Regions from separate parts of the Exiguobacterium sp. s161 genome, predicted to be linked through region 4. Evidence: predicted binding sites of a transcription regulator. Region 4 holds the regulator's gene; each other region holds the start of a gene.
The links. Region 4 encodes Rex, which represses fermentation and respiration genes when NADH is low (regulators of the CRP and FNR family bind a similar motif). Its sites were predicted from a motif close to TTGTGAAATATTTCACAA; they were not measured.
Positions count from the first base shown of each region.

Region 1 (7,875 bases), on a different contig from region 4:
TTGCAAGGCAAAACGTCCTTCTTGGTACGTAAAGCCGACTTCATCCAAGACGATTCGTGGTGGACGGTTCATCGAAAGTTCTGATTGCCCAAAGGCAACAGGACGATCGTCTGCCGTCAATTCGGCTGCGATCTGTTTCGCTGCCGCGACACTACCGCGTCCCGTATGGAAGGCAGCTCCCATCTCTTTTAAGGCAAGATAGTATTCTGGTGCCAACACGAGCATCAAGAACGCTGGGATAAAGGTGATGCTTTGGAACAAAATCAAGCGCAGACTGACCTCAAGTGCAATCATTCCCATGCTGAGCATCGAGATGAACTCAAGCATCAACGACGACAAGAAGGCGAGCTTCAAGACCGTTAACGTCGCATCTCGGAAATCAAGACTGCTTTTTTCGATGACGTCACGTTGTCGTTTTGCACGACCAAATAACTTCAAGGTCGTCAGTCCCTGCAACGTATCAAGGAACGTTCCCGAGAATGCCGTCATCTTCTCGAGTTGAGCATCCGCCCGCTTTTGCGTCATGATGCCGATGATGATGTAGAACAACGGAATGAACGGTGCCGTGATCATCATGACGAGACCGGTGATCCAGTCATAGCTGAATGCCGCGATCAAGACCATCAAGGGAACGATCGTCGTCTGGACAACTTTCGGCAAGTACTGACTGTAGTAGCTGTCCATCTCGTCTACAGCGTCGAGCAAGACACTGACCTTCTGTCCCGCTTGCCCTTGTAGCATCATCTCGACCGAACGACCTGTGTATTTCGCGACGAGTGCTTCCCGGAGTGCCTGCTTCATGTGTGCCGATAACGTCGTACCGAGACGACCGTTCCAATACGTCACGGCGACTCGGAGCAATAACATCCCGAGGACGACGAGCAGTAACGGAATGACAGCTTCAAACGGTTGTTCTTTTAGGAAAATGCGATCGACCGTCAACACGATGCCGTATGACTGACCGACGACTGCGACCCCCATTAAGAAAGCCGCAATGATGAATTGAATGAGAATATTACGTGGAATCTGGACGATTCCTTTTAATGGATTCATATACAAACGTCCTTTCACAAAGTGTGAACGACTTTTAGTGAATATTTTCACATATCGTACATTTAGTATACCGAATCCGGAACGGGGATGCCATGCAGATGCTGTCGAAAAGGTGTGACGGTTTTGTGAGAGCATATCATTCGACAATTTTTCATTATCGAACTATTATGGATATACATTATCCACGTTTAACGAAAGGAGTCTTTCTATGCAAATGAAAACAGGAGTCGAGCAATCCGTTTATGCGATGTTGCTCTTAACCTTCCTGCCGGAGCGCGCCGTTTTGTCCGGTGAGTTCATTAGTCAGCAACTTGGTGCTTCACCGACCTATTTCCAAAAGCTCTTACGAAAACTCGTTCAGGCGGATCTGTTGTATTCCGTACCTGGTGTCAAAGGGGGCTTTCGCTTGCGACGTCCGGCAGAAGAAATTCAAATCTTCGATGTCTATCAAGCCATTGAGGGCAAACAGACATTGTACGCGTCAAGTGGTGTCTTTGAAGATTTGATGGGGATTCAGGAACAGGAGATCGGTCTGCTCTCGAATCTGATGACAGAGGCAGAAGATGCGTGGCAATCGACGTTGAAGCGCGAATCGATCGGCTCGATCCGTCAAGCGATTGATGCCTCCTGTCCACCGGAGCATTTAGAACGATTGCATGCGTTAATCACAGACCGGATGATGACACTTTAATGTACAGAAAGAGGTTTTTACTATGGTATTGAATCGTTATTTCGACTTATTCGACGCGTCACGCACAGACGCACAAGCTTTCGAGGATCTCGTTTCCTTATTCACGACAGACATCACGTTCGTCCTGAACGGACAACCAAAGCACGGCATCGACGCCTGGAAACAGTTCGTCCGTCATGTGTTTACGGCGAATCAAGACATTAAGCACATGTACGCAGGCTGGGAAGAAACAACACCAGGAACATATGAAACACGCTGGGCAGTTTGCGGAAAACGGGCAGACGGTAGCGTCTTCACGCAAGACGGAAAAGATATCGCACGTCTTAATGAAAACGGACGGATCGCTTACCTGGAGAACGTTCCAGATGATCCGACGATGTTCCGTTCATAAGATTGCTTTTAAATAGCGAAAGAGGCTGACATGTGAGTCAGCCCCTTTTTGGTATTTAACGTTTCAGTACAAGCCGTTTCAATAAATAGCCCGTGATGACGAGTAACGACGCAATCGCGATATAGACCATGTAGACCAACAAGTTTGGCGCAAATCGTGACACGATGTACGTCAATACGACGACAACCGTATACAGCAACAAAAATAGACTGATGTGCTTCAACTTCAACACTCCCCTTTGAATCCTTCTCTCTTCTTTACGGAAACGACTGGAAAATGTTTCAAAAGGTATGTCTTTACTTCGTTTTATAGATTCTTCGCTTTGAATGTGTCTCCACCTTCGATCGTGCCGTTATCAAAGCCTTTTTGGAACCAACGCTCTCGTTGCGCCGATGTGCCGTGAGTGAAACTTTCCGGTACGACATATCCTTGTCCTTTCTCTTGTAACGTATCGTCCCCAACAGCATTGGCTGCTGTCAACGCTTCTTCGAGATCGCCTTCTTCGAGCAAGTTTTCTCCTTGCGCGTGATGCGCCCAGACGCCGGCATAATAATCTGCCTGTAGCTCGAATCGAACGAGGTATTTATTGAACTTCTCCTCACTCATTTGCTTTCGAAGTGGCATGATCTCATCCGATTTTCCGAGTAACGTCTGGACATGATGCCCGACTTCATGCGCAATGACATAGGCCATCGCAAAATCGCCCGGTGCTCCGTATTTCGTCTGCAGTTCATTATAAAAGCTTAAATCAATGTATAATTTCTGATCACCGGGACAGTAAAAGGGACCGACGGACTTCCCTGCTTGTCCGCAAGCCGAACTAACTTGATCCGTATATAAGACGAGTGTCGGTTTTTTATAGGTCTTACCATCTTCTTTAAATTCTTTCGCCCAGACTCGTTCCGTATCGGCCAAGACGACGGAGACAAAGTCCGCTGCTTCTTTTTCCTGCGCTGTTTCCTCATACGTCGTATTTTGCTGATCCCCACCGGTTAAGTCTCCGAGTAGTTCAGTTGGATTACCACCCATCAATGTGATGACGATCAGCAGGATGATCCCGACACCACCGCCGATACCGGCGATTCCTTTCCCACTCATTCCCCGCCGGTCCTCGACGTTCGAACTCCGTTCTCTTCCCTTCCATTTCATGCGCTTTCCTCCTACCCGTTTCGTTATTGTTCTTTACCCAAAAGCTTTTATACGTAACGCTTCAGGACATCATGGATGAAACAGAAGTCTATTGATTTGATGCATTTTCTAGGAATATCCTTCTACTGTAGAGAAGATTAGTAGCAGAACCGATCTTTCGGATCCAATTTTTTCTACGCAAAGGAGGTACGACATGAAACCTCATCTACTTTTTTTATCTTGGCGTGATGCTCGACATCCACAAGCCGGAGAAGCTGAAACTTTTATTCATGAAATGTTGCGGCGTGTCAGTACTACCTACCGAGTTACCCATTTGTCTGTCTCATTCAAGGGCGGATCACCGACGGAGTATCGAGATGGTATCACTTACCTCCGTTATGGTACGACAGCTTCTCTTATTCCATATGCACTTTATTATTACTGGTCTTATGCTAAAACGATTGATTTAGTTCTGGATCATTTGAATGGGTTTCATTTCTTCACACCACTTTATGTTCCACGTCATAAACGAACTTTATTTCTTTATCAATTGATTCGTGAGCGTTGGTCGACGACGCTTGTGTTTCCTTTTTCAAAGCTTGGCGAATGGACAGAGACTCGACGGTTAAGCTGGTATAAAGATAGTCATGCCTTGACTGTCAGCCCCTCTGTTGTAGACGAACTACAAAGTGCTGGTTTTACTAACAGTCATATCACGATGTTGCCGCCAGGACTTTCCTTTTCCCCGTGGTCTGAACAGGAATGGGAGTTAAAAGAACATGTTCCAACCTTTCTATATATCAACCGTCTGAACGAAAAAGAACTTCAAGATGCGATTGGGGCATTCCTCATGGTCCAACGTGAGTTTCCTGAGACACGCCTCTGGCTGATTGGTATCCGTAACAGCTCTCATCTTTTGCAATACCTTACACTTCCCCTTCCTAAAGAAGTGAAGGATGCTATCACATATTACGATTCAGTCACTGAAACAGAAACGCGCCGCATGATGAGTCGTGCCACCGCTCTCCTTTTCCCTTCCATACGTGAAGGCGTAGGTTTTTCTATTATTGAAGCGGCGGCGGTCGGAACACCATCCATCGTATATGATGCTCCTGGTGTCCGAGACGCCGTTCAGTACGGCATGACAGGCTACATGGCTAAAAACAAAACACCTGGTGCACTCGCTGCCGAAATGCGAGCTTGCTTCCGAGATCCAGAGGAGTACGAAGCCATTCGCATCTCCGCTCATCATTTTGCACGGGCAATGGATTGGCAACAGACTGATCTCAAATTTCAAGAATGGCTGAGACGAGTACTTCTTGATACAAAATAAAGGGAAACTTCAAACGGTCTGACTTCTCCCAACAAGTAGAGAGAAGCCAGACCGTTTAAGTCAATCTTCATACTTTTTATTCTGTTCAAGGTTTTGGAGGATGTGTTCTGGATCAACGCGTTTTGTATAATCCGATGGTACTTCTGCGAAACGAATCACACCGTCCGTATCAATGATGAACGTCGCCGGTTTCGGTAACTGCCAATCCTCATTTCCGTTGTGCTTCGCTACATCAAGTCCCGATGCTTTGTAAATTTCAATCAAATAATCTGGCAGGTCGAACACCAAATCAAATTGACGGGATACATGTAAATCAACGTCACTTAAGACATGGAAACTTAACGCATTCTTGTTTGCTGTCTGCTCAGCAAATTCAGGTGTCTCCGGACTGATTGCAACGACAGTCGCTCCCTGAGCACGAATACGGTCGATTTCCCGTTCATACGCGCGAAGCTCGAGATTGCAGTATGGACACCAGCCACCCCGATAGAACGTCAAGATGACAGGACCTTGCTCGAGTAATGTCTCGATCGCCACAGGCTTGCCGGATACATCGGGTAACGTAAAGTGTGGAATCGTATCACCGACACCTAAACCTTTTGCGATACCAGAAGCAGCCAGCTCAGCTGTCGCTTCCGCCATCAATCGTTGTTTCTCAGCAGGTGCCTTTTGTCGGAATTCCGATTGATACTGTTTGATTTCTTCGAGTAATCGTGTCATATGTTCTCCCCCTTTGTTGCTGTATAGAATAACAGGGAGATTACTCGTTTGTCTCTTCTGACGACTCCTCCGCCTTCTTCCTGAATCGTTTCACAAACCCCATTAGTTGTTCCGGTGTCAGCTCGAGCTTATTCTCATAGACATATTTTGTTCCATATCCGAGTGCAAGGGTGGCGGTCGAAGCAACGCCCGCGGCAATGACGGCACCATACCCCGGAACGAGCTTCGCTATTTGCCGAAAGGCGGTTTTTCCGGAGTTTCCGACGATCGTCACGACAAGCAACTCCTTCGCACTTTCTTTGGATAACTGCCGTTCATACAGATTCGATAACTTGAGCATCAAGCCGATTTGAATTGAAGTCAGCGGAATGATATCAGCTCCCGGAAACGGCACGGCACCAATCGCACCAGCGGCTGTTCCTGCACCTACGATCCAATTGTTGGCGATCTTCCCGCGAACGGTCGGATCCATCTGGCGAACGAACACATTATCCTTGTCGAACTTTTTTAAGATATCGAGGACCTCCCGGCGGAGCCGATCAATGTTCGTTCCTTCTCGTGCTGATACGGGAATGATTTTGGGTCCTGGTAGTTTTTCTGCAATATGGTGGACGATCGTGTCGACATCATCCGTCGCATCCATCTTCGTCACGACGATCAAGACATTTTGGTTATGTTGATAGATTTTTCGAAAGTTTTTCGTCTCCGTCTCAGATAAGACGGTACCTGCCGCATTTAAAAAATAAAGGATGACATCGGCACTTTGATAGTAAGTCCACGTCGCTTCCGAGTTCTTTGTATTGGCATCATTCAATCCTGGTGTATCGACGAAGATGACTTTATCCTCCGGATGCTGCCGGACTTGATCGATACGAATCGTTTCACCCGGGCGCGCCCCGACCGTTGCGACTTCGCGACCAAGAATCGCGTTCAAGGTTGAGGATTTCCCCGCATTGACGTCTCCGATCAAAGCAACCGTCACGTCCTGCTCCAGCGATTGATTGAAATCCCGTCGCTCCGATTCAAACGACTGATCAAAGATTTCCTCCAGTTTGCGTTTCCGTTTTTGTTGATTGGTCTCGAGTCCTTCACCAAAAAAATCATCCATCGTGATCCCTCCCCCTTCTTCTGCTGTCTGTCTTTTCCCGTTATCCCTCGCTTTCAACACAAAGAAGACAAGGGAACATTGCGTCCACTTGCCTAATTTTAGAGATATGTGCTGCGTCGCTCGAGCAATACCGTATCGCGCCATCTGCCTCCGAGCCGACCAATTCGCTCCCGGCGACCGACTTCCCGAAAATCAAAACGTTCATGAAGGCGCAGACTCGCTTGATTTTCCGGAAAAACTTGCGATTGCAACGTCCAGATCCCGGCTGCTTCACTTGCTTTAATGACGTCTTCCATCAAGCATATGCCGACACCTTTACCGCGTGCTTCTTCCGCGATATAGAGGCTGATTTCAGCGACACCAGCGTATGCCGGAATCGAAGAGAATGGACTTAACGCGACCCAGCCGAGCAATTGCTCGTCTTCAATCGCAACGAGACGGCTGTGTGCATGGTGATGCTTCGTCCATTCTTCGTACGGTAATGCTTCCGTGCGAAATGTCGCATTCTCCGTCTTTATTCCTTGTTCGTAGATTCGAACGACTTCTGGATAATCCGATTCTTTCATTAGTCGAATGTGCAAGGTGTCTCCTCTATTCGTTCTATCATCTCATCAAGTTTTATACTTCTAATCGCACTGCCATTTCCCGACCGAATCGATCCCCGTGGTCGATGAAGCCGAGACTTGCATACAGACGGTGTGCCGCCTGATTATCCGGCCGATAGCCGACGACGATTCGTTTTGCAGCAGGTAACGCGCGCATCTCGTCAATCACGGCTTGCATCGCTAATCGTCCGATCCCGTTCCCTTGCTGCGCTTGATCGATCATGATGCGGTAAATCCAGTAGCCGTCGAGTTCTTCTAGCTCCGTGTTGTACATCACAAAACCAACGACGGCTTCACCTGCCATGATCGCCCGAAGGACAAGGCTAGGTTCGAACTTCGCTTGCGCGATCGAGTAGACATTCGCTTCCATGAAGTCTTGCTGTTCTGCTGTCAGTGTCAGCTCACAACACGCTTCCCAGTTTTCTGCTGTTACCGGTACAAGTTGAATCATGTTCATTTCCCCTTTTAGTTAGACGGGAGTTGCCTCCAGCGTCTGTTGATCACATCGTTGCACAGTGATCGCCCCCTTTCCTTCTCTCTCCTATCGGTTGGTTTGATTCATTGTTGAAGGACTGCTGCGTTTTCAAGCAAAGCAGGTAGTTCGACTAACGAAGTAATCATAAACGTCGGCGTGATATCCGTTGCTGATTTTCCTTCTGGATTAAACCAACACGTTGCGATACCGGCTTGATTGCCACCTGCGATATCAGCTGACAAGGAATCCCCGACGATGATCGTTCGCGCTGGGTCGAATTGCGGAATTCGCGCAAACACATGATTGAAGAATCCTGCCATCGGCTTTTGAAAACCCGTCTCCTCTGAAACGAAAATCCCTTCAAAGAAGTC
Region 1 is NZ_JACSNH010000007.1:132,192-140,066, forward strand. Features, by position in the region: gene cydD (thiol reductant ABC exporter subunit CydD) at 1-1,053, opposite strand, end outside; gene KNQ14_RS15060 (Rrf2 family transcriptional regulator) at 1,262-1,744, shown strand; gene KNQ14_RS15065 (nuclear transport factor 2 family protein) at 1,767-2,135, shown strand; gene KNQ14_RS15070 (hypothetical protein) at 2,191-2,358, opposite strand; gene ypfJ (KPN_02809 family neutral zinc metallopeptidase) at 2,442-3,284, opposite strand; gene KNQ14_RS15080 (glycosyltransferase family 4 protein) at 3,478-4,596, shown strand; gene KNQ14_RS15085 (peroxiredoxin-like family protein) at 4,657-5,316, opposite strand; gene KNQ14_RS15090 (YcjF family protein) at 5,357-6,424, opposite strand; gene KNQ14_RS15095 (GNAT family N-acetyltransferase) at 6,523-7,005, opposite strand; gene KNQ14_RS15100 (GNAT family N-acetyltransferase) at 7,043-7,480, opposite strand; gene KNQ14_RS15105 (YjjG family noncanonical pyrimidine nucleotidase) at 7,588-7,875, opposite strand, start outside.
Region 1: cydD (thiol reductant ABC exporter subunit CydD) is a predicted target of Rex. The motif match lies at 1,089-1,106, and genes of this name have one in related genera.

Region 2 (7,875 bases), on a different contig from region 4:
CTCCTGCTCGACGACGAAGATATCCGTCCGTAATTTCAAAAGTGCATATAAGGTATCAGGTGTCATGGAGTGAAAAGACGCGAAGTTAAATTCGTACATAAAAACTCTCCTCTTTAGTTACGACAAAGTCGTGATAGTTGTCCAGCGTAAATCGTGACAGGAATGCCTCTAAACACCGTATCTTTTTCCCAGTTCAGTCCGTTGGCACGAGCGACGTTTTGCGAAGCATGATTATCGGGATGAATGATCGAGATGATTCGATCATGCCCTCGATTGAACGCCTCCATCATTAATTGTTTTGCTGCTTCACGACCATAACCGACTTTCCAGTGCTTTGGTTCGAGCCAATAACCGACCTCTAACTCTTCTTTCCCATCGACTTCCTGCATCAATAATCCGGCGAAGCCAATCGGTTCATTCGTTTCTTTTATGAACAACAGTAAAAAACCAGTTTGTCGCTCATCCGAGTATCGCTCCAATTGCCGTTCGAACCACTCTCGTGCCTCATCTTCACTCAAGGCAATGCCTCCATTGATATAACGCATGACTTGCTCATTTTGAACAAGTGACTTATAAAAACTGAAATCTTCTTCTTCAAACGGTCGCATCCATAAACGTTCACTTTCCATCGTCATCGCCTCCTTCTATACTTCTCTTTTCCCGAGTTCTTTTCGCTTCATTCCTCTTCCTGCCCCTGCTTTCCTTGTGACATTTTTCATTACTAATCGATGACATTCACTCCCTAGTGCTTGCAATTCCCGGCATAAGTCGGTATTTTGGGAACAGTATGTTGAACAACGACCGCACGATTAATGTTAAAATATATTTTGAGCGCATGAGCGCTGGTAGGAATTCATGAAAAGGACTGAGACCATAATGACTGAACAAGTAATGACGGGACTGTATGAAGGCATTTCAAAAGAGTCCGTACTAATCAATGAACCTTTAAAATATCATACGTATACAAAAATGGGAGGAATCGCGGATTTATTCATCATTCCAACCTCTTATGAAGAAACGGCTTTTGTCGTCCGATATGCTTACGAACAAGGTATTCCCTTGACGTTGCTTGGAAACGGATCGAATCTTGTCGTACGTGACGGCGGCATCCGCGGCATTGTCCTCTCCTTTGAGAAGTTAACCGATATCTCGGTTGAAGGACATGAACTCGTTGCTCAAAGTGGTGCAGCAATCATCGAAGCGTCTCGTGTAGCTTACGCGCATCAGCTCAGCGGTCTTGAATTCGCTTGTGGGATTCCAGGAACGATTGGTGGCGCATTGATCATGAATGCGGGAGCATACGGTGGTGAAGTCAAGGATTGCCTCCATAGCGCTACTGTATTGACACGACAAGGAGAACTGTTGAACATTTCGCATGATGAACTCGAACTGGGATACCGGACAAGTTGCTTCTCGAAGAAAGAATACATCATCCTCGAAGGTCGATTTGCCTTAACAGAGGGTGACCCAGCACTAATCAAGGAAGTCATGGATGATTTGACGCATAAGCGAGAAACGAAACAACCACTCGAGTACCCTTCTTGTGGTAGCGTCTTTAAACGTCCAGAAGGCTATTTTGCAGGGAAGCTGATTCAAGATAGCAACTTACAGGGAACACGCATCGGTGGCGCTGAAGTGTCCAAGAAACACGCTGGTTTCATCGTCAACGTCGAGAATGCGTCAGCATCCGACTATATCGCGCTCATTCGTCATGTCCAAGAAACGGTTCAAGAAAAATTCGGTATCTTACTTGAGACAGAAGTGAAAATTATCGGTGAAGAAGCATAACAAGAATCTTACAAGAAAAGGTGAGCTCCGTATTCGGACTCACCTTTTTGTTCGTTTAGATTGACCAGTTTCCGTCACGCATGACTGATTCACGCGTTCCGTCTGCAAGTTCTCCTTCAATCGATAGATCCGCTGATCCAATCATGAAGTCGACATGCGTCATCGAGTCGTTCGCGCCTTGTGCTTCTAGTTCTTCTGCTGAAAGGCTAGGACCACTTTCGAGACACGTCGAGTACGCACGACCAATCGCTAAGTGGCATGAAGCATTTTCATCAAACAATGTATTATAGAATAGGATACCCGAGTCAGAAATCGGCGAACGGTGTGGCACGAGCGCAACTTCTCCAAGATAACGTGCACCTTCATCAAGTGAAATCAAGTCATCTAATGCTTCTTGACCCTGTTTCGCTTCCGCTTTAACGATTTTTCCGTTCTCGAACCAGAGTGTGAACTCATCAATCAAGTTCCCACTATAGCTAAGCGGTTTTGTGCTCGAGACGTGTCCGTTGACTCCTGTCTTTTTCGGTAACGTGAACACTTCTTCTGTCGGCAGATTCGCGATGAAATCAACACCATCTGCATTCGGACCACCGCCACCTAACCAAACATGACGTTCTGGTAATTCGATTGATAATTCTGTTCCTGGAGCTGTGTAGTGCAATGTTTTGTATTTCTTCTCTGTCAGGAATTTTGCTTTTGAACGCAGATTATGATCATGATCCGCCCATGCAGCGACCGGATCCGCTTGATCGGCACGTGTAGCCTTTAAAATAGCTGACCAGAGCTCTTCAACAGCATTCTCTGAATCAGGGAATACTTTCTTCGCCCAGCTTTCAGAAGGTGCTGCTACGACACACCAGCTGACATTGTCACTCATGACGAACTTCCGCCAATTAGCAAGAGCGACACCGGCTGCTTTATTCGCACGTGCGATTCGGCTCGAGTCCACGCCATTCAATAAATCCGGATCTTCACTGACGACCGATAAGAACGCTGTCTTTTCTTCTGCCAGTTGGTCGTAACGTGCTTTTAACCAATCCGGGAACGTATCAAACGACTCTTCCGGTGCATCGAAATAACGGATTTTCGTCATCTCATCATCTGACCATTGTACATATACTTGCGTAGCTCCTACTTCGTAGGCGACACGCGTGATTTCACGAACGAGCGGCAAATTTTCGATTCCTGCACGCACCTCGAGTTGTTGTCCTGGTTGTAGATTAATTCCCGTACGCACGGCTAAAGACGCGTATTGTTTTAATTCTGCTTGTGTCGGCATTATGTAATCCCCTTTCTTGTATCTTTATTTTCACGAAATAGTTGCAATTTTGCAAGAAATAAGGCGAAACTAGAAAGAGAAGAGAAGGAGGCATCACCATGGAATTCACACCCGGCGATTTTAAATCGGCTTATACGTATTTTCACTGACAGGCACTCGACCTCGTTGGTGATGAAAAAGCACAGCAAGAATTGTTAGTTCGAGCAGAAATCGGACTTGCGCACTTGACGCAAGATATCGCGTCTACAGAAAGCTCGGACATCGAACGCGAGGCAGAACTCGTCCTTTATTTTCAATTAAAACAACTGCTTGAAATGCTTCGTGCTCTCTATCAGAAAAAATTCGAAATGCATGCGGAGCAGGAACAATTGTTATTGACGGCCGTTCTGTACTTCACGTCTCCTGTTGACGCCTTACCGGACGATAACGTCCTCGGGCTCTTCGATGATGCACAAATCGTCGAGACGATTTACGAAGAACTGGCTGCAGACGTCGATCGCTTTCAACATATGGAATGAATGAAAAAAGCAGCTGTCGCGACAGCTGCTCTTTTTTATGCATTTTGTTTCGAAGCAATATGAACAGGTGTCGTGGATTGACGTGATTCATCTACTTCTAATTTTTCTTTATTCAGCCACGTATAGATCATTCCCATGAAGACTGCTCCACCAATGATGTTACCGGCTAAAGCTGGCAACAGGTTGTGCATCGCTCCGGCAAATGTGATCGTATCCGGATGTGGTACGACTAACGCAATGGAGAACAAGGCCATATTGGCGATGACGTGATCAAATCCAGATGCGAAGAAGACTGCGACCAGTACCATCATCATCATGATCTGCGCCAACTCATTCTTCATGTTCTTTGGAATGAAAATCGCTAAACAGACCATCCAGTTACAGAAGATAGCTCGTGTGAAGATTTCCCACGTCGTATGGTGGATCTTCGTTTCTGAGACAGAAAATAACCAGTTGTTCATACCAAGCTCTTGGATGATTCCTGTTTGAGAAAAGAGTAGCGCAAATGCTAATCCTCCAAGTCCATTTCCAATCAGACAGATCAACCAGACCTTCATCGTATCCATCTTCGTCGTATAGCCGCGCATCGTCGCCGTCGTGAAATACATCGTATTTCCTGTGAACAGCTCTGCCCCACCGTAAACGATCAGGACGAGTGCCACTCCGAAGGTCAGTCCACCAACAAGTGTCGCAACAGGTGACTCCGCCATATATAGACCGTTAATTGCTTTTAAGGTAAAAATAATTGCAAATCCAATGAAAATCCCTGCTAGCATGGCACGAACTAAGTACTCGAGAGGACGCATTTGTAGCATGCACGTCGACTTGATTGCTTTATTCCGTAATCCTTCTAATGCTTCTACCTCGTTCATCGTAGAAACCTCTCTTTCTTTTGTTCAACACTTCACAATGTTTGTTCATTTATTATCATACTTCCATCTTAAAAGATGTTCAAGTATTGAATAGACCTGTTTTATCGTTTTTATAAAAGAACGAGATGTAAACGATATCATTGTGTCGAGATTGTGAAAAATGCCTTTTCTTGCTTTATACAACTAATTAGTTTGAATTCGTAGTCGTGATGCGAAGCGTTCAAAGAAAGTATTTCGCCTTGATGCATCGAGCACATAACCATCAATGACGACCCGATTAAAGCGTCTAGAAGAGGAAGTAGCTCGTTCAATATCGGTCGGAGTGTAGGCGTCGAATGTTTTCCGGTCCATCGTAAAATCTGCACCTGAATACGGATCCGTGTAGTAAATTTCGAGATCGGTCAAATCAGGAATCGTTGAAAATAAAACAAGTGTATGATGCATCAGCACTTTAGATAACCGAGCTTTCAAAAAATCCTGATTCACTTGTAGTGTTCCAGTATCGGTACCAATCCAGGCTTGTCGCTCTTTTCCTGTAACCTCATAAACAAGCCGCAACGATTCCCCTTCGACATCTACCTGTTTTAATTCTGATGAGAACGGAAGTTGTTCGGCTAATTGACGAACCGCTACCGTATTCATCATCGAAGCACCCACTTGTCTCGCTACGAGATCTCCATCATGCCAAATAGACGTTCGATTTTCTTCATCCGATGGTTGAAAAATGCGAATACCAATTAGTATTACTAAACAAATACAACCAATAAGCAAGAACGTTTTTTTCATTTTCATCACCTTCCTAAAAAAACGTACCCTTTTTCATCTTTTTTCATAAGAAGGGTTGAAATTTTATGCATATGGGCGTACTCTTGCAGGCAGATACTCACAGAAGGAGGAGCATGAGGTCACTCATCATATTGCCATGACTACAACACACCCACAGAAAAAGAGAGTTGAAAAAATTAGTTTTTTAATCATCGGTACATTGCTTTATTCCCTTTACATCAGTTTACTACTATCTCCAAATGATATCGGATCAGGTGGTATCATGGGGATCACACTCATCATCCAAGAGCTCTTCCACACGCCAATCGGTTTAACGCAATTGCTTTTAAACATCCCACTCTTCCTTTTAGGTTTTCGTTTTCTGCGTAAACGGTTCATGTTCTTATCCGGCATCATCGTCGTTGCTTCCTCTTTTTTAATCGACTGGATTCCGACTCAAATTGTTCCGGAATCTTTAAATGATCCGCTCGTCGCCTCCATCTTTGCCGGTCTAGTCTCTGGACTTGCGATGGCATTGATATTCTTCGGTGGTGCTTCAACTGGAGGGCTTGATATTCTTGGAAAGTTTTTCTTCGCTCGTTTTCATAACTGGCCACTTCCTCGCATATTTCTGATGCAAGATCTTGTCATCTACATCCTTGTTTGGTGGGTGTTTGACTTAAAACACGTTATGTACGCGCTCATCATGAGCTTCGTTCGCGCCAAAGCCCTTCAGACGGTTTACAGTTTCTATTCTGCTTCTAAGCAATGTATCATCATTTGTGAGAAAGCAGATGAAATCAATGAAGTCATTACAAAAGAACTCGGTCGTGGTGTCACGATTCTCGATGCACGTGGAGGATATTCCAACCGAACGAAAAAAATGGTCTATGTCGTCGTTCAAAATAATGAAATCGTCCGTTTGCAAGAGATCGTCTCTTCCGTTGAGCCAAATGCATTCGTTACATTCTCAGAAATTCATACGGTTTTCGGAAACTATAAGGAACATTCCTATTCGTTTTAACCAAGCGCAGCCAAGCTGCGCTTTTTCTTCTACATAAAACAGCTTCTCGGATTGCACTAGCTTTCCTGCTTTTTTATTCAGAATACTGACTTCTTACTTTCCTATCCCTATTCAAAAAATAGACAGGCTTCACTTTTCTTGTAATAGTAGTTAAGCTAATGACATGTCTTTTTATTTAAAGGAATGATTGCATGCACTCACTATGGCGTCAGCGTGTTCTGCTGATTCTTTTGATCAGCTTATTTGCCTCTATACCAATCATTTATGCCTTATCTGGTTATCGGACAATTGCGGCGATGACAGCGCAGATGAAGGATCATGATATACCGTTAATTAATCAAGTCGATCAGTTGGTTGAACATAATCGAGATCGAGCAAACGCAGTCCGCGGCCTCTTATTGTACGAAGATAATCGTTATATTGAACAATATTATTTTTCGACTTCGAAAATTCATGACTTACGTAATAGTCTGAATCAATCTTCGACTACTCCAGGAACAATTAAAGATCTTCTTCGTCGCAACAATGTCTGGGAGTCAGAAATCGAACGGGTTTTCGTCGTATATGAACGCCAAAGTCCAGCAGCAGCAAAACGTCTCGCCAGACAATCGACTCAAACGACTCAGACGATCCTTGAAGACTTATCACGTGTAAAAGATGATTTATATCGAACGCTTCAGGCAAAATTACAACAATCGGATGCGTTAATTGCTACATATAAATGGATGTGCCTCGGCCTGTTAATTCTGTCCTTTTTGATGATTAGTGCAACGATTTTTTTCTTCCATCGCTTCGTTCCTTCCATATCAGAGAAATCAGCACAAGAATAAACAAAAAGGAGCTGACTCAAAAGTCAGTCTTTACAAAGATAAGGGTGGCAGATCATCATTCTGCCACCCTTATCTCGTAACAAAAAGAATGACGCGTCACACGCCACTTCTACAGGAACAAGCGCGATTTTGCGCTATCAGAGACGAACGAGACCCGCTTTTCTGCTGGAATGAAGCAAGAAAGCCAGCTTGTGTCTCGCCTGAGGAAAGGGTCTGAAAAGATGAGTTATTCTTTTTTCGAGTCAGCCTCTTCAGATTATAGAGGCGTCATCTTGATTGACAGGACGAGGTCGATGCTTGTCCTAGGAAAACGATCCGAGATGAACAAAAAAAGCGCAGCAATAGCTACGCTTTTCGTTATTCTAAAGAATCATTCACGTACTGCTTTTCCCTCATGCACATGTTCCATAGCCATATGCACAAGCGATGAGACATGATGATCATCCAGGGAATAATAGACGACTTTGCCTTCTTTTCGGAACTTGACGAGTCCTTGTTTCAACAAAGACCGAAGATGGTGAGACGCCGTCGCAATCGAACAGTCGACAGAGGCTGAGACATCACAAACGCATAGTTCTTCTTCAATCGTCAACGCATAAACGATTCGCAGTCGTGTCGCATCCGAAAGAATCTTAAATAGCTTTCCGATTTCAAGTGTTGGGATCGTATCCACGACTTGTCCGATTTCAGACGCACGTTGTTCGTCAATCGCAATCGTTTCACAACGGGGAATATCCATGTCCGTCACCTCGTTTTTACCTATATTGCACCATGGGAAAACAGAACATTGCAAGTTTAG
Region 2 is NZ_JACSNH010000005.1:109,937-117,811, forward strand. Features, by position in the region: gene KNQ14_RS13090 (GNAT family N-acetyltransferase) at 1-66, opposite strand, end outside; gene KNQ14_RS13095 (GNAT family N-acetyltransferase) at 114-629, opposite strand; gene murB (UDP-N-acetylmuramate dehydrogenase) at 877-1,788, shown strand; gene KNQ14_RS13105 (aminopeptidase) at 1,844-3,067, opposite strand; gene KNQ14_RS13110 (DUF1232 domain-containing protein) at 3,259-3,585, shown strand; gene KNQ14_RS13115 (formate/nitrite transporter family protein) at 3,621-4,457, opposite strand; gene KNQ14_RS13120 (hypothetical protein) at 4,641-5,243, opposite strand; gene KNQ14_RS13125 (YitT family protein) at 5,380-6,246, shown strand; gene KNQ14_RS13130 (CHASE3 domain-containing protein) at 6,438-7,076, shown strand; gene KNQ14_RS13135 (ArsR/SmtB family transcription factor) at 7,447-7,815, opposite strand; gene KNQ14_RS13140 (hypothetical protein) at 7,872-7,875, opposite strand, start outside.
Region 2: KNQ14_RS13115 (formate/nitrite transporter family protein) is a predicted target of Rex. The motif match lies at 4,478-4,495, and genes of this name have one in related genera.

Region 3 (7,875 bases), on a different contig from region 4:
TCTGGATCAACGATTGCGACGTCTGGTGTCAACGCATAGTCAGCAATCGGGTATTTGACGTTTTTTTCTTTATCCGTGATGACGGTGAACGGTGTTACTTCTGAACCCGTACCAGAAGTCGTTGGAATCGCGACGAACTTCGCTTGACGACCGAGTGTCGGGAATTGATATGCCCGTTTGCGGATATCGAGGAATTTTTGACGTAAGTTTGAGAACGTTTCGTTCGGTTGTTCATAGAAGAGCCACATTCCTTTTGCAGCATCCATCGCTGAACCACCACCGAGGGCGATAATCAAGTCAGGCTTGAAATCACGCATCGCTTGAGCACCTGTCTGAACAGTCGTCACCGATGGATCTGGTTCGACTTGGTCGAAGATCCGGTAACTGACGGACTGTGGTAAGTTTTGAATTACTTTATCGGCATACCCGAACTGTATCATCGTTGGATCAGTGACAATCATGACACGTGAGACGTCAGTCATCGACCGCAAATACTGAACAGAGTTCTTTTCGAAGTAGATTTTTTCAGGGACCTTGAACCATTGCATGTTCACGCGTCGTCTCGCCACCTTTTTGACGTTGAGTAAGTGCTTCGCTGTCACGTTTTCAGAAACAGAGTTTTTCCCGTATGATCCGCAACCGAGTGTCAGTGATGGTGTCAACTCGTTGTACAGATCACCGATTCCGCCATGAGCAGATGGGCTGTTGACAAGGATCCGGCAGGCTTTCATGCGGAGTCCGAACGCTGTCATCAAGTCATCGTTCGTCGTATGAATGACGGCTGTATGACCGAGACCGCCGATTTCAAGCATCTGTTCGGCAATCGTGAACGCTTCTTCGGTCGAAGCGACGCGGTACGCACCGAGGACGGGACTGAGTTTTTCATGAGACAGTGGTTCTGCTGCTCCGACGTGCTCGAGTTCCGCGACGAGCATGACCGTTGTTTCCGGAACGTCGATGCCGGCTTTTTCTGCGATCCATGTCGCAGGTTTCCCGACGATGTCCGCGTTGACGGCACATGTATCGGTTTTGATGACGAGTGATTCGAGGCGTTGTTTTTCTTCCGGTGTACAGAAGTAACAACCGAGTGCTTCCATTTCTGCACGGACCGTTGCATATATTTCTTGGTCAACGATGACGGCTTGCTCAGACGCACAAATCATCCCGTTATCAAACGTTTTTGAGAGAACGAGATCGCTGACTGCCCGTTTGACTTTTGCTGATTGTTCAATGTAACAAGGAACGTTCCCTGGTCCAACACCGAGTGCCGGTTTACCTGTTGAATACGCTGATTTGACCATTCCTGCACCACCTGTTGCCAGGACCATGGCGATGTTTTCATGGTTCATCAAGACTTTCGTTGCTTCAAGTGATGGTTCTTCGACCCATTGAATGCAGTCTTTCGGCGCCCCAGCTTTGATGGCTGCATCGCGAAGTGTTTTCGCCGCTTCGACGGAACACCGTTGTGCCGACGGGTGGAACGCGAAGATGATCGGGTTACGTGTCTTAATCGCAATCAATGCTTTGAACATCGTCGTTGACGTTGGGTTGGTGACTGGTGTGACACCACAGACGACACCGACCGGTTCAGCGATATAGGTGATGCCGTTTTGGACATCTTCTTCCAGAATCCCGACCGTTTTTTCATGACGTAGACTGTTGTAGATGTATTCTGTCGCAAATATATTTTTAATCATCTTATCTTCAAAGACACCGCGCCCTGTCTCTTCTGTTGCGAGACGAGCGAGTTCGACGTGCCGTTCAAGTCCGGCAAGTGCCATATCACGGACGATCGTATCAATTTTTTCTTGATCGAATGTCAATAACTCCTGTAATGCACGTTGTCCTTTTTCAACAATTTGTCCAATTGCTTGTTCGACCGGCGTTACCGTCGATTTTGTTTTTTCTTTCACAGCCATGAGTGGTTTCCTCCCTGTCTTGGAACGAATCTGAGTTTGATTTGCCAACCATTATGTCAGGAATGCCAAGCTGTTTTTCAATAGTTTGTGCTTTCCTTCACAAATCAATCATAACCCCTTTTTCCTGTTTTGTGCATGACCATCCTGTGAATTCCCTCACATCCTTGGTAACGTTTACATCTATTGCGGATTCTCCTTTTTCATCGTTTTGCTCTATGTACGAAGACGTGTGCGATTTGTCACACTCGCATTTTCGTGACTTGATAGCCATTTCATCATCTTGTATTCTGATATGGGGTACATATTAAGAGCTACCACTAAAGGAGGACACTTGAATGTCAGTTGTACAGGAAATGCTAGCCTTCAACGAGCGATTCGTCGCCGAAAAACAGTATGAGCAGTTCGTCTCGGATAAGTTCCCAGACAAAAAGGTCGTCATCCTGACGTGTATGGATGCCCGCTTGACGGAGCTCCTCCCACACGCACTTGGTCTTAAGAACGGGGATGCGAAGATCATCAAAAATGCCGGTGCTATCCTCTCGCACCCATTCGGTTCCGTCATGCGCTCGATTCTCGTCGCATTGTATGCCCTTGGCGCTGAAGAAGTCGTCGTCATCGGTCACCACGACTGTGGCATGAGCACGATTGATCCTAACCACATGATCAACGAGATGAAGGATCGGGGAATCGACCAACAGATTCTTCACACGCTTGAAGTATCAGGTGTTGATTTGAATCAATGGTTGCGTGGCTTCACGTCAGTTCAAGAGAGCGTCGCTCACTCGGTCAGCCTCGTGAAGAACCATCCATTACTACCACCTGGGACGAACGTCCACGGACTCGTCATCGATCCGGGTACTGGTAAGCTCGACGTCGTCGATTGCTGATCACTCTCTATAGAAGAAACGCAAATAGATTCGGATATTCTACTCCGTCTTAATTTAAAAATAACGTGCCATATTTTCTCGTAACGGAGAAGGATGGCACGTTTTTCGTATGAGTCATTTTCAGTGTTCAAAACGCTTCTCACTTCATGCTTCGGGGTATAACAGAATGTAACTTCTTGTGGAGAGCTAAAAAAGCGTATCATTCATCTTTCGATTACGAGGTCAGACTTTTACTCTTGACAGCATTCCAACATGGCTGTAAGATACTTTAGTATAGTGCAGTGATAACAAAAGAAAGTGTGGTTTTATTGAATGATAAACGCCGTATTGTTTGCCGTCTTTTTACTATTTATTTTAGCGATCTTCCGCGTCCACATCGTGCTCGCGATGGTCATCAGTTCGTTTGCTGGTGGTCTCGTCGGTGGTCTTGACCTGACTGCGACGACAAAAGCATTCTCCGGTGGTCTTGGTGACGGAGCAGAAATCGCCCTGAGCTACGCGATGCTCGGTGCATTTGCCGTTGCTCTTTCGAAAACAGGCTTACCGGATGCACTCGCTCACTCTTTGATTGCGCGTTCGCGTGGTAACGCAAGTGCCGCTTCCGTCAAAAAATTAAAAGGATTCATTTTGTTCGCGATTCTGTTACTTGCGATCAGTTCACAAAACGTGTTGCCGATCCACATCGCGTTCATTCCGATCATCATTCCGCCGCTCCTTGGTCTCTTCTCTCAGTTGAAGATCGATCGACGTCGGATAGCGATCATCATGACATTCGGTCTTGTGACACCATACATGTTCTTACCAGTCGGATTCGGAGATATTTACCTCAATCAGATTCTACTAAAGAACTTGAAGGCAAATGGTCTCGATACTGCTGGAGCTTCCGTCATCGAAGCGATGGCGATTCCAGCACTCGGGATGGTCGTCGGTCTCTTGATCGGTCTATACTCATATCGTAAAGAACGGACATATGAGATGCGTGACATCGCACCGGACGATTATGAAATCCCAGTCATCACGAAAACGAAGCTTGTCTTAAGTGGTATCGTCGTCATCGCGACATTGATCGTCCAACTGCAAACGGAGTCGATGATTCTCGCTGCAACAACTGGTTTGATCCTCTTCTTGCTGCTTCGTCTTGTTCGTTTCAGTGAAGCAGATGACGTCATTACACGCGGTATGCGCATGATGTCATTCATCGGTTTCGTCATGATTTCAGCGAATGGCTTCTCGAACGTCTTACGTAAAACGGGCGATATCGAGCCCCTCGTCGAAAACTCGAAAGCGTTGATGGGCGATTCACAACTCGTTGCTGCCTTCGTCATGCTCTTGATTGGTCTTCTCGTTACAATGGGTATCGGTTCAAGTTTCTCAACCGTTCCAATCATTGCTGCCATCTTCGTTCCACTTTGTATCCAGTACGGATTCAGCTTAGAAGCGACGATTGCAATCATCGGTACAGCAGGTGCGCTCGGTGACGCGGGTAGCCCGGCGTCTGACTCGACACTCGGACCAACGAGTGGTTTGAATGCTGATGGTCAGCATGATCACATGCGAGAAACGGTCATTCCGACGTTCCTGCACTACAATATTCCATTACTCATCTTCGGTACGATCGCTGCGGTCGTATTATAAAAACAAGACGGATTCGCTGTCATCGCGGATCCGTCTTTTAAATTGTCTCCGTTTTTTTCCTTTTCATTTCGTCCTCGGTTCTCTAAAATAAAGGAATGAACTGATACAAAGGAGTTGTCTAACGTGTTATCTCAAGTCGTCAACCAGATTTTACTTTCGCTTGCCGATCTCGGATATTTCGGCATCGCCCTCGGGTTGATGATTGAAATCATACCGAGTGAAATCGTCCTCTCTTACGGTGGATTCATGATTTCCCAAGGAACGATCGGCTGGCCGCTTGCTATCGTCGCTGCCGTCATCGGTGGATTATTCTCGCAATTATTCTTATATTGGTTCGCTCGCTACGGCGGTCGTCCCCTTATCCTGAAATACGGGAAGTATGTTTTGATTTCAGAACATCATCTCGATCTAGCCGAGCGTTGGTTCTTAAAGTACGGACAAGGCGTCATCTTTGGAGCCCGTTTCATCCCGGTCGTCCGTCATGCCATCTCGATTCCGGCAGGTCTTGCCAAGATGGATCAAACGAAGTTTTCTCTTTATACGGTGCTTGCGATCATTCCGTGGTCGATCTTGTTCCTGTATCTTGGTGAAACGCTCGGAACGAACTGGCGCTCGATCAAGGAAGTGGCTGCACCGTACACGAACGGTGTCCTAATCGCTGCCGTCGTCTTGATCATCTTCTATGTCATCTACAAACGCCGTCAACGAACAGTTTGAACAACTAGCAGTCTGTCTGACGACGGACTGTTTTTTTAAACAAACAGGAGGTCCTGCCATGCTCACATCCCCACTTGCTCATTTTCCGTTACGTCGTTTGACTGCATCCTATCGGGCGGGTCATCCTGTCGCGACCGGAATCACCGTCGACGGACATATTTTAATCGTCGAAGAAACCCTCGACGAAGCACGCAATGAACACGTCCTTTCCATTCATCAATTGAAGGATGATTGGCGTAAGACGACGATCGTTAAAAAAAGCGAAATTGATTTTTCGCTCGTCGATCGATTTCCGGATGGACGTTTGTTACTCGTCGCTTCCCGTTGCGATGATGACGTAGACGGAACGTGGTTGCCGAATGCCTTTATTTATGATGTTCAGGGAAATCTAGTCAATCAATTTTGTTTAGATGATGGGATTCAAAACATGCAAATCGATGAACGAGGGTGGATTTGGGTCAGTTATTTTGACGAAGGTGTCTATGCTGACGCCGTAACCAGTTCAAATGGTGCCTTTGGTCTCGTCGCTTTTGACGATACGGGCGAAGTAAAATATAAAAACCGTCAATACCCGATTGATGATTGTTACGCCTTAAACGTCTGTTCATCAAAAGAAATCTGGTTCTTCTACTACTCTGATTACCGTTTCATTCGTATCGATCAAGAGGAAGATCTCGTCTGTGAGGCACCTACGATCGCCTTTTCTCAGTTCGCTCGGTACGACGATTTTCTGCTTGCCGCAAATTCTGATGAAGCACATTTACTCGAACGGAAAGGTACGCTCTTTGAAAGTGTTCGTTCGATTCGATTCATGACAGAACAGGGAAATACCCTGTCAGGTGACCTTACAATGCGTAATGACTTGATCGTAATAGCGACCTCGGAACACCTATATTTCGGGAGACTCGGTCAGCGACTTGTCTCTCTCTTAGCAGGCAAATGAAAGCCATTACACAGTTGTTTCATAATCTTTTTACTTTTGAAAACCTCTAACACAAATTTTCAAAAAGACTAGCGAGTTCTATCTGAGGATAGTATACTCAGCGTTATAGTTATTCGGACGAATTGTCTGAACATTATGACGTCACAGAATTTTTTTGGGGGAAATGATGAGTTCGAATTTGAAACGAGATTTAACAGCACGACAGGTACAAATGATTGCACTCGGAGGAACGATCGGGGTCGGTCTTTTCCTTGGAGCATCGAGTACAATTGCTTGGACGGGACCATCCGTCTTACTCGCGTACATGCTAGCAGGAGTCTTTATCTTTTTCATCATGCGGGCACTTGGTGAGATGGTCTACACCCATCCTCACAGTGGTTCGTACGCAAAGTTCGCAAACGACTATATCCATCCAGCAGCTGGTTTCTTGACAGCAAGCAGTAATATCTTCAACTGGGTCGTCGTCGGGATGAGTGAAGTCATCGCTGTCGGGACATATTTACGCTTCTGGTGGCCGGAACTACCGACTTGGATTCCAGGCGTCGTCGTCATCATTCTCTTGACGCTCGCGAACCTTGCTTCCGTCAAGATGTTCGGTGAGCTTGAATTTTGGTTCGCCTCAATCAAGGTCATAACGATTCTTCTAATGATCGTCGCCGGACTTGGCATCATCTTCTTTGGTTTAGGGAATGACGGAAACCCGGTCGGCTTCTCGAACCTTTGGGCGAACGGTGGATTCTTCACAAATGGTTTCACCGGCTTCTTCTTTGCGCTCTCGATCGTCTTCGCCTCTTATATCGGTGTTGAGTTGATCGGCGTGACAGCTGGAGAAACGAAAGATCCAGAGAAGAACATCACGAAGGCGATCAATGGTGTCGTCTGGCGAATCTTGATTTTCTACGTCGGATCCATCTTCATCATCGTCACGGTGTATCCGTGGAATGAGTTGTCGGATCTCGGTAGTCCGTTCGTTGCGACATTCGCCAAGGTCGGTGTCACGATTGCTGCCGGTATCATCAACTTCGTCGTCATCACGGCCGCTTTATCCGGTTGTAACTCCGGGATCTTCAGCGCAAGCCGGATGATCTATGCATTGGCTGAAAAAGGACAAGTGCCGTCCTTCTTCTTAAAGGTCAACAAACGCGGCATTCCATTCTACACGGTCTTCGCGATTTCAATTGGGATTTTCTTCGGTGTCATTCTTGATATCACCTTGCCACTCGTTCTCGGGAAGGATACGAACATCTTCGTGTATGTCTACAGTGCTTCGGTACTACCAGGGATGGTACCGTGGTTCGCGATTTTAATCAGTCATATCCGGTATCGTAAACTCGAAAGTGAACGGACAGCCTCACATCCGTTCAAGATGCCCGGTGCGCCAGTGACGAACTATCTATCAATCGTCGCGCTGGTGACAGTGCTCATCGGGATGTTGTTCAACGATGAGACACGCGTCTCGATCTTAATCGGAGTCGCTTTCTTGATCTTAAGTACGGTCTATTACATCGTAAAAGTACCGAAAATCGAAAAATAAACGTCTGTCTCTCCTCTCATGACCGCATGAGAGGAGTTTTTTGATGGAGATGATTTTCTATATTGACATTGAATAATATTCATGATAGATATTTTTCGCGAACGCTTAAACCCTTAAGACGTCGTAACATTCTTGATTTCAATGCATAAAGCTGTATTTCATCTACTATTTTTCTAATAAATAGATAAATTTTCAGAATAAATAGTCTTTTCATTCTAAGTGCATTTTCATGTTTCGAGT
Region 3 is NZ_JACSNH010000002.1:155,763-163,637, forward strand. Features, by position in the region: gene adhE (bifunctional acetaldehyde-CoA/alcohol dehydrogenase) at 1-1,919, opposite strand, end outside; gene KNQ14_RS08365 (beta-class carbonic anhydrase) at 2,255-2,806, shown strand; gene KNQ14_RS08370 (Na+/H+ antiporter family protein) at 3,122-4,441, shown strand; gene uptA (undecaprenyl phosphate transporter UptA) at 4,565-5,158, shown strand; gene KNQ14_RS08380 (hypothetical protein) at 5,217-6,101, shown strand; gene KNQ14_RS08385 (amino acid permease) at 6,265-7,635, shown strand.
Region 3: adhE (bifunctional acetaldehyde-CoA/alcohol dehydrogenase) is a predicted target of Rex. The motif match lies at 2,005-2,022, and genes of this name have one in related genera.

Region 4 (7,875 bases):
TGCACCTGCACCTAAATCACGGATTTCGCTATCGTGATCAGCGTAGTTATAGCCGTATGGGACTTTTTCCGTGAAATACTTACCTTTTAGTCCTTTTGTTTCTTTAGCACTCTCGACCTTCGAAGAAGTCAAATCAATCTTCGTCTCTGGGCTCAACACCATATCTTTATGCGACGGATCAATCCCCGTATCGATGACCGCTACAATTGTCCCTTCCCCTTTGAAGCCGTAGTCCTGCCATGTTTCTTTTGCATTAACCATATCTTTGCTATATAACATATCTGGTTTTGCACCTTTATCGGCTTTCGGTCGCGCGTATTCATGGGCGATATGTACGCTCTTGACTCCGTCGAGTTGTTTGATGTCTTCGATGTCGCCGAACTTGACTTCACCACTGAATCCGTTAATGACGGTCGTGAAGCTTTCCTTATATGTAACGGGAATCGATTTTTTAGCGATCGCTGACTTGACTGATTTTTGGACACTTACGAGGCGATCCTTAATCGACTCTTTTTCGGCATTGCTCAATGTGCTATACCGCTTGTTTTGTGCCTGCGCAATTTGAATCGCCGGCTTCTGCTCCATCTCGATGACGACACGGACCTTGTCAGACTGCTTATACACCTTCTCCTGTCCTGTTTTCTTAAGTGAGAGGGCGTGCGGCTTTTGACCGCTTGCCTTATCTTGCGAGGACAGTGCTCCTTGAGCACTGACCAAGTTGGAAGATGTCATCAAGACAGCTGCCAAGAGTGCGATTTCCTTTTTCATGCTTCTTTTCCCCTTTTCTAAAAAACTATAATGATGTTACCAACAAAACAGTTAAACGAAAATTCTGTATATTTAGTTTAATGAAATAGATGGAAATAAACAATTCAGTTCTGTCTGTTTTATATAATTATTTGTTTTTATTGACACTTTATATTGCATTTCCATATTTTGAAAACAACAAAAAACTCTTGAATGCTCAAGAGTTTGAAGTGTACGAATATGGTGGAGACTATCGGGATCGAACCGACGACCTTTTGGCTGCCAGCCAAACGCTCTCCCAGCTGAGCTAAGCCCCCATGAATTAACTTTAGTATACGCATCGCTAACTGCTTTATCAATATAAAAATAACGCTTTCATAAAAAAGAATTCCTTCCAAAATCGTCGGAAGGAATTCACGATTCATTTATTCAATTCACGCATCAAATCCGCCTGTCGTTCAAGCTCTGCCTGTTGCTCGAGGATCAAGGCCTTTTTGTACGTCCGCGCAGAAATCAAGATGCTGATCTCATAGAGAACGAACAATGGGACCGAGATCATCAAATGTGACGTCACGTCCGGCGGTGCGATCAATGCCGCAACGACGAACAGCGCAAAGTACGCATATTTCCGATTCTTTCGCATGAAAATTGGCGTCACGAGACCAAGACGTGTCAGAAACATCGTCACGACCGGCAATTGGAAAAGAAGACCGAACGGAATCGTTAATCGGATTAAGAAACTGAAGTAGTTCTCAACTCCGATGACTTGTTCGATTCCGAGTTCCTTCCCTAGTTCAGTCGAAACTTTTAATAAGAAAGGTAACAACCAAAAGTATGAGAAGGCTACACCAGCCAAAAATAGAAAGAAGATGACCGGAATATACGTCAATGTCGCTTTTTGCTCCTTATCATACAGACCAGGGCGGACGAATGCCCAGAGTTGATACATCCAGAACGGCGATGCCAGCACGATTGCGATGATGAACGCAAGATTCAAATACAACATTAAAGGATCTGCGACGTTGAAGGCATTCAAACCGATACCGAGCTCTTTTAAGTCCGCTTGCAAGAAGCGAACGAGCGGTCGGACGAGCGGAAATGCAACAGCGAACAGGACGACGACGATGATAAGCGACCAGACGATTCGTTTACGCAGTTCGTCTAGATGCGACGTCACGCTTTGTTCTTGATCAATCGCCATGATTCAATCACTTCTCTTTCGGTTCATCCTTTTTATCGTCGTCCATGATACCGTTCGTTGCGCTCTTGAACTCTTTCAATGTCTGACCCGCAGCACGACCAAGTTCAGGTAACTTTTTCGGTCCGAAGATGATTAATGCGACGACACCGATTAGTGCTAAGCTACCTGGTCCGATGAATGCTATAGTTGACGGGATAAGGTTTTCCATTATGATTTCACTCCTTCAGCTGATTGCGAATAATGCTTCATGAAATAAACTAACGACTGCAACTCGATCGATAAATCGATGTGATGGACCCGGACGCTCGCTGGCACGTTCAACCGCGCGGGCGTAAAGTTCAGGATGCCCGTCACACCATACTCGACTAACTCATCCGCTACTGACTGCGCGAACTGGGATGGAACCGTCAAGATGGCAACATCGACCTGATTCGCTTCGATTTGTTCTTTCATGTCCGAAACATGATAGATTGGAACGTCATGCGTCGTTGTTCCGACCTTCTCTTCGTCCGCATCAAACGCAACGACTATCCGAGTACTATTATTCTTTAAAAAGTTATAATTTGCAAACGCTGTTCCGAGATGACCGACCCCGATTAAGGCAACATTCGTCACCTCATCTTGATTCAAGGTTTTGCGGAAAAACGTTAAGAGATGTTGAACGTTATATCCATACCCCTTCTTCCCTAATGCCCCAAAGTAGGAAAAATCGCGACGAATCGTTGCTGAATCAACCTTCACCGCCTCGCTTAACTCAGCAGAAGAGACGCGGAGCTTGCCTGAATTGTATAAACTTTGGATGAAGCGATAATATAGCGGCAACCGTTTTGCTGTCGCTTGTGGAATTTTTGTGTCTGGTCCATTCATCCTGCAGTTCCCCCTTCGGCCACATCCATCGTGGCACCCAAATCTTTGCAAAAAGCTTTCTACTCTCCTTGATTGTAAACCACTTCACATAGAGTCACAAATAATATATTCCGCAGGACCTCGCGCTTTTGTTCGTGATAGACTAAAGGGTGGAAGGATGGATGGAAATGATACTCTTACAAGTCAACCAACTCTCGAAATCATTCGGCGTTGAGCCGATTTTAGAAAATATCAAATTGGAAGTACAAGAGCGTGACCGGATTGCGCTCGTCGGACGAAACGGTGCCGGTAAATCGACCTTGCTCAAAATCATCGCTGGCGAACTCAGTCATGACTCGGGCGACATCATGAAAGGCAAGGATGTCAAAATCGGTTATCTCGCGCAAGACAGTGGTCTTGAATCGAACGAGACGATCTGGAACGAGATGCTGACCGTCTTTGAACATCTCCAAGAACAAGAACGAACACTACGCCGGATGGAAATCGAAATGGGCATGGAGCATATCTTGAACGATCCGGTCGCGTACGATCGTCTCCTAAAGACGTACGATCAAGCGCAACACGACTTCTCAGAAGCGGGTGGTTATCAGTTCGAAGCGAATATCCGCTCCGTCCTGCACGGCATGCGCTTTTATCCGGACGATTATTCGCGCCGGATCCAAACGTTATCCGGTGGTCAACGGACACGTCTCGCCTTAGCGAAGATGCTCCTGCAAGCACCAGAGCTCCTCATTCTCGATGAGCCAACCAACCACCTCGATATCGATACGCTCGCTTGGCTCGAAAGTTACCTCGGCGGTTATCGTGGTGCCGTTCTGATCGTCTCGCACGACCGGTACTTCCTTGACCAAGTCGTCAATGTCGTCTATGAGCTGTCACGCAATGTCTGCCGTAAGTTCACCGGTAACTACACGAAGTACTTGGAACAAAAAGCGGCATTGTACGATCAAGAAATGAAACAGTTCGAACAGCAACAAGAAGAGATCGCGAAGATGCAGGACTTCATTCAACGCAACATCGCTCGGGCGACGACGACAAAACGTGCCCAAAGTGTCCGGAAGCGACTCGAGAAGGTCGACCGACTCGACCGACCAGATGGCGATGAGCGTAGCACGGTCCTGTCCTTCCCGATTGAAAAACAGAGCGGGAACGACGTTCTTCAAGTCAATCAACTGGCGATCGGTTACGAAGAAGCTGTCTCAAAAGACATCACGTTCCGCTTGCAACGCGGTGAATCACTGGCACTCGTCGGACCGAACGGCATCGGAAAGTCGACGCTTCTAAAAGTCCTCGTCGGTCGCTTACGCCCCCTCTTCGGTGATTTCCGTTTCGGAACTGGCGTCTCGATCGGATATTACGATCAAGAGCAGGCAGAACTCAATGACCGGAACCGCGTCATCGATGAGATTTGGAACGAATGGCCTTTGATGCGTGAACAAGAAGTCCGGTCTGTCCTCGGGCAATTCTTGTTTAGCGGTGACGATGTCTTCAAGATCGTCCATGAGTTATCTGGTGGCGAACGCGGACGTCTCGCGCTTGCGAAACTGAAACTCCGGAAGACGAACGTCCTCGTCCTCGATGAGCCGACGAACCACTTGGATCTAGATTCGAAGATGGTCCTCGAAAATGCGCTCGTCGACTATGAAGGAACGCTACTATTCGTCTCTCACGACCGTTACTTCATCGACCGGATCGCGACCCGTGTCATCGAGATGAGTGAAACCGGCGTGACGGAATACCTCGGTGATTATTCGTACTACACGGAGAAGAAGGCGGAGCAAGAAGAGATTGCGCGTCTTGAAGCCGAGGAAGCAAAAGCTGCAAAGGTCACGGCGTCGAAGACGATCGATAAAGAAGCGCAGAAGGAAGAGCGCAAGCGCCGTCAGCAAATCGAACAACTCGAACAAGACATTGAGCGGCTCGAACAGCGTTCAGCGGAGATCGAACAGTTGCTTTGCGAACCGGAAGTCTTCAATGACATTCCGAAAGCAACGGCACTTTCGGCAGAACGTGATCAGATTGATGTCGATTTGCTCGAATTAATGGAACGATGGGAGAACCAACACTGATGCGGACGAAGAGCTTTTTCATCAATCTCATCTTAGGATTACTATCCGGTGTTCTCTATTTCGTACCGTTATATGCCGATTATGTATCCGTCTTTATTCGTCCAGATGCCTTCAATGCTGCACTTCCTTTGTTCCTCTTGATTTCCTGCATGATCGGTCTCGTCATCCAGACATGGAGTGGGCTCTTCATCAGTTTACTCTCGGGATTATGCTGTACGCTCCTGACGATACAGCTATTCGTCGAACTCAATGATCCGTTGATCTTATCGTATTACGGTAGTGTCTCTCCAATCAGCGCTTTCTTGATCAGCTGCGTCGGAATATGGGCACTCGCAATCGTCTTTTATTTGCTCGATGGCTATCAGTACAGTAAACGTCATGGACTTGAAGCCTCTTCAAACGAAATCGATCCGCAGCCTTGATGAATCAGATGAACGACATGAAAAAAGGAGTGGAGATTCCGGTAGTTAGACCGGTCTCTCCACTCCTTTTTGTTTGAATCAAAACGAATCATACGATGAGTCAGGCATTCACACTTCGATCATTTCGTCGGTCGGGCAATCGTAAACGTCTTCCCGATCGTCGCATAATCATTCCCTGCTAAACGAGCGACAGCCTTCAAGCCTGCCGCGTCAATTCGGAACGACTCGACGAGTTCATCTGCAACGTGATAGCGCAGTACTTCCCCGATTAGAAGATCGGCACCTTTTAGCTCGACGTGTTGCGTCAAGCGCATCTCGAAGCGAATTTTCGCTTCCGCGATTCCGGGTACTTCGATTGCGTCACTATCGACGAGTGTTAAATCCGTCCGCTTAAGCTCACTCTCACCGTAAGCAAGTGGCGCTGCTGTCTCATTGACTGCGTCGACGATCTCTTCGCTGACGATATGGATGACATAACTTTGTTTCGCTAAGATGTTACGTGCCGTATCCTTCTGCCCCTGATCCGTCCGTTGTACGGCGATCACCAGTTGCGGCGGACTGCTTGAAGCGACCGTAAAGAAGGAAAACGGTGCAGCGTTGACCGTCCCGTCTTCTCCTTGCGTTGTCACGAAAGCAATCGGACGCGGAATGATGCTTCCGATCAGTAATTTATAATTGTCTTTTGCGCTAAGCGTTGATGCCTCGAACTTCATGAATGACCCACCTTTTTCTTTACCCGATGAGTGCAGCGAGTGAATAGTCTCCAGCACCGATCATCGCTACACCAAGCGCGATGACGATCAATGCCATGTTGTATTCGTACCCGTTCTGCGTCACCCAGTAACCATTTGCACCGTGTACTTTAACGATCGCAACAAGCATCGATCCGATGATGAGGAGCGCTGCGATCCAGAGGAATACGCCTCCTGCAAACAACAAGCCGCCGATCAATTCAGCAAGACCTGCTGTAATCGCGAGTGCCTTCCCTGGCTTCATGCCGATTGATTCGAACCAACCGCCTGTTCCAGCGATTCCGTGTCCACCGAACCAACCAAATAATTTTTGTGTCCCGTGTGCAGCGAATGTTAAGCCGATGATTAAACGAATGATTAAAAGTCCTGTATCCATCATTGCTCTCTTCTCCTTTTACCTAATGTATTTTAGTTACTTTAAGTAACTCAATAAACAGACTATATCTTATCACTTACTAAAAGTAAATAGATTTGTTTTAGTTCTTTTTGTTACATTAAGTAAAATGATTCGATTTTTTTAGCAGAAGCGGGTATACTACAACTATAGAAAGGATGAGTGCTGATGGAAGAAGTCGCAATCCAACCGGCTCTTTGTCCCAAAGTCGAACATGCCTTTGAAATCTTAGGTAAGAAATGGACGGGTCTGATCTTACGTCACTTGTTGACGAAGACATGTCGTTTCAATGAGATTCAAGATGCCATTCCCGAATTATCAGGTCGTATGCTCACGGAACGTATGAAGGAGCTCGAAGCGGAAGGCATCGTCATCCGGACTGTCATTCCCGATCGTCCGATTAAGATTCAATACAGTTTGACCGACAAAGGGCGCCAACTCGAACCGGTCATTCGTTCCATTGAGGAATGGGCCGAACTACAAGACTAATGTATAGAAAAGCATCTTCTTCGGAAGGTGCTTTTTTATATGTCCTTTGACATTGATAATCATTATCAATTAAAGTAGAGAAGTACAGTGAAAGGAGGAAGATGCATGCATATCGCGATTGGATTCGTCAGCATGTCCGGTAATACGGAAGATATCGTCTCGCTCATTCAACATGAACTCGAGCAACACGGTGTCAACGTGACGATCACGGAACTAGATCAATTCGTCGGGGAGGACTTATCACGTTTTGATGGTCTATTACTCGGCTCATATACATGGGGAGACGGTGATTTACCGTATGAAGCAGAAGACTTCGTTGAGGAGCTAAGGGAACAATCCTTAGACGGGATACCGGCGGCTGCTTTTGGTTCGGGGGATCTTGATTATCCGAAGTACTGCGCAGCCGTTGATTTGATTGAAGACGCATTAAAAGAAGCTGGGGCGACCCTCGTCACGGATGGCTTGAAGATTGAGTTTGATCCGAATACCCCGGAGAAACAAGCCGCTTGTCGTGCATTCGCGCAAACGTTTCATCGCTTTTTACAACAGGTTCATTCTTGAGTGTCGTTTGAATCCGTACTGTAAGGGAATCGTTAAAGCAGACTCTATGAAAGTGAGATGAATGTTTTATGACGATTCAAGCACTCGTCTTTGACGTCTACGGTACATTATTCGATGTCCATTCCGTCAAAGAACAAGCCGAAGCGCTTTATCCGGATCACGGAGAAGCGATCAGCAAACGCTGGCGGGAGAAACAACTGGAGTACTCTTTCCTCCGACAATTGAACGGACAGTATGTGCCGTTCAGCCAAGTGACACAAGATGCTCTCCGCTATACGTTACTCGAACTGAAGCTCCATGTGACCGAGGAACAAATCACGACCTTAATGGAGACGTACCTGACGCTTGATGTATATCCTGAAGTCAGCTCCGT
Region 4 is NZ_JACSNH010000001.1:4,828-12,702, reverse strand. Features, by position in the region: gene KNQ14_RS00105 (S8 family serine peptidase) at 1-768, opposite strand, end outside; tRNA gene KNQ14_RS00100 (tRNA-Ala) at 989-1,064, opposite strand; gene tatC (twin-arginine translocase subunit TatC) at 1,169-1,948, opposite strand; gene KNQ14_RS00090 (twin-arginine translocase TatA/TatE family subunit) at 1,956-2,156, opposite strand; gene KNQ14_RS00085 (redox-sensing transcriptional repressor Rex) at 2,156-2,815, opposite strand; gene KNQ14_RS00080 (ATP-binding cassette domain-containing protein) at 2,983-4,884, shown strand; gene KNQ14_RS00075 (hypothetical protein) at 4,866-5,306, shown strand; gene KNQ14_RS00070 (flavin reductase family protein) at 5,426-6,019, opposite strand; gene KNQ14_RS00065 (DoxX family protein) at 6,039-6,437, opposite strand; gene KNQ14_RS00060 (winged helix-turn-helix transcriptional regulator) at 6,621-6,941, shown strand; gene KNQ14_RS00055 (flavodoxin) at 7,047-7,502, shown strand; gene KNQ14_RS00050 (haloacid dehalogenase type II) at 7,571-7,875, shown strand, end outside.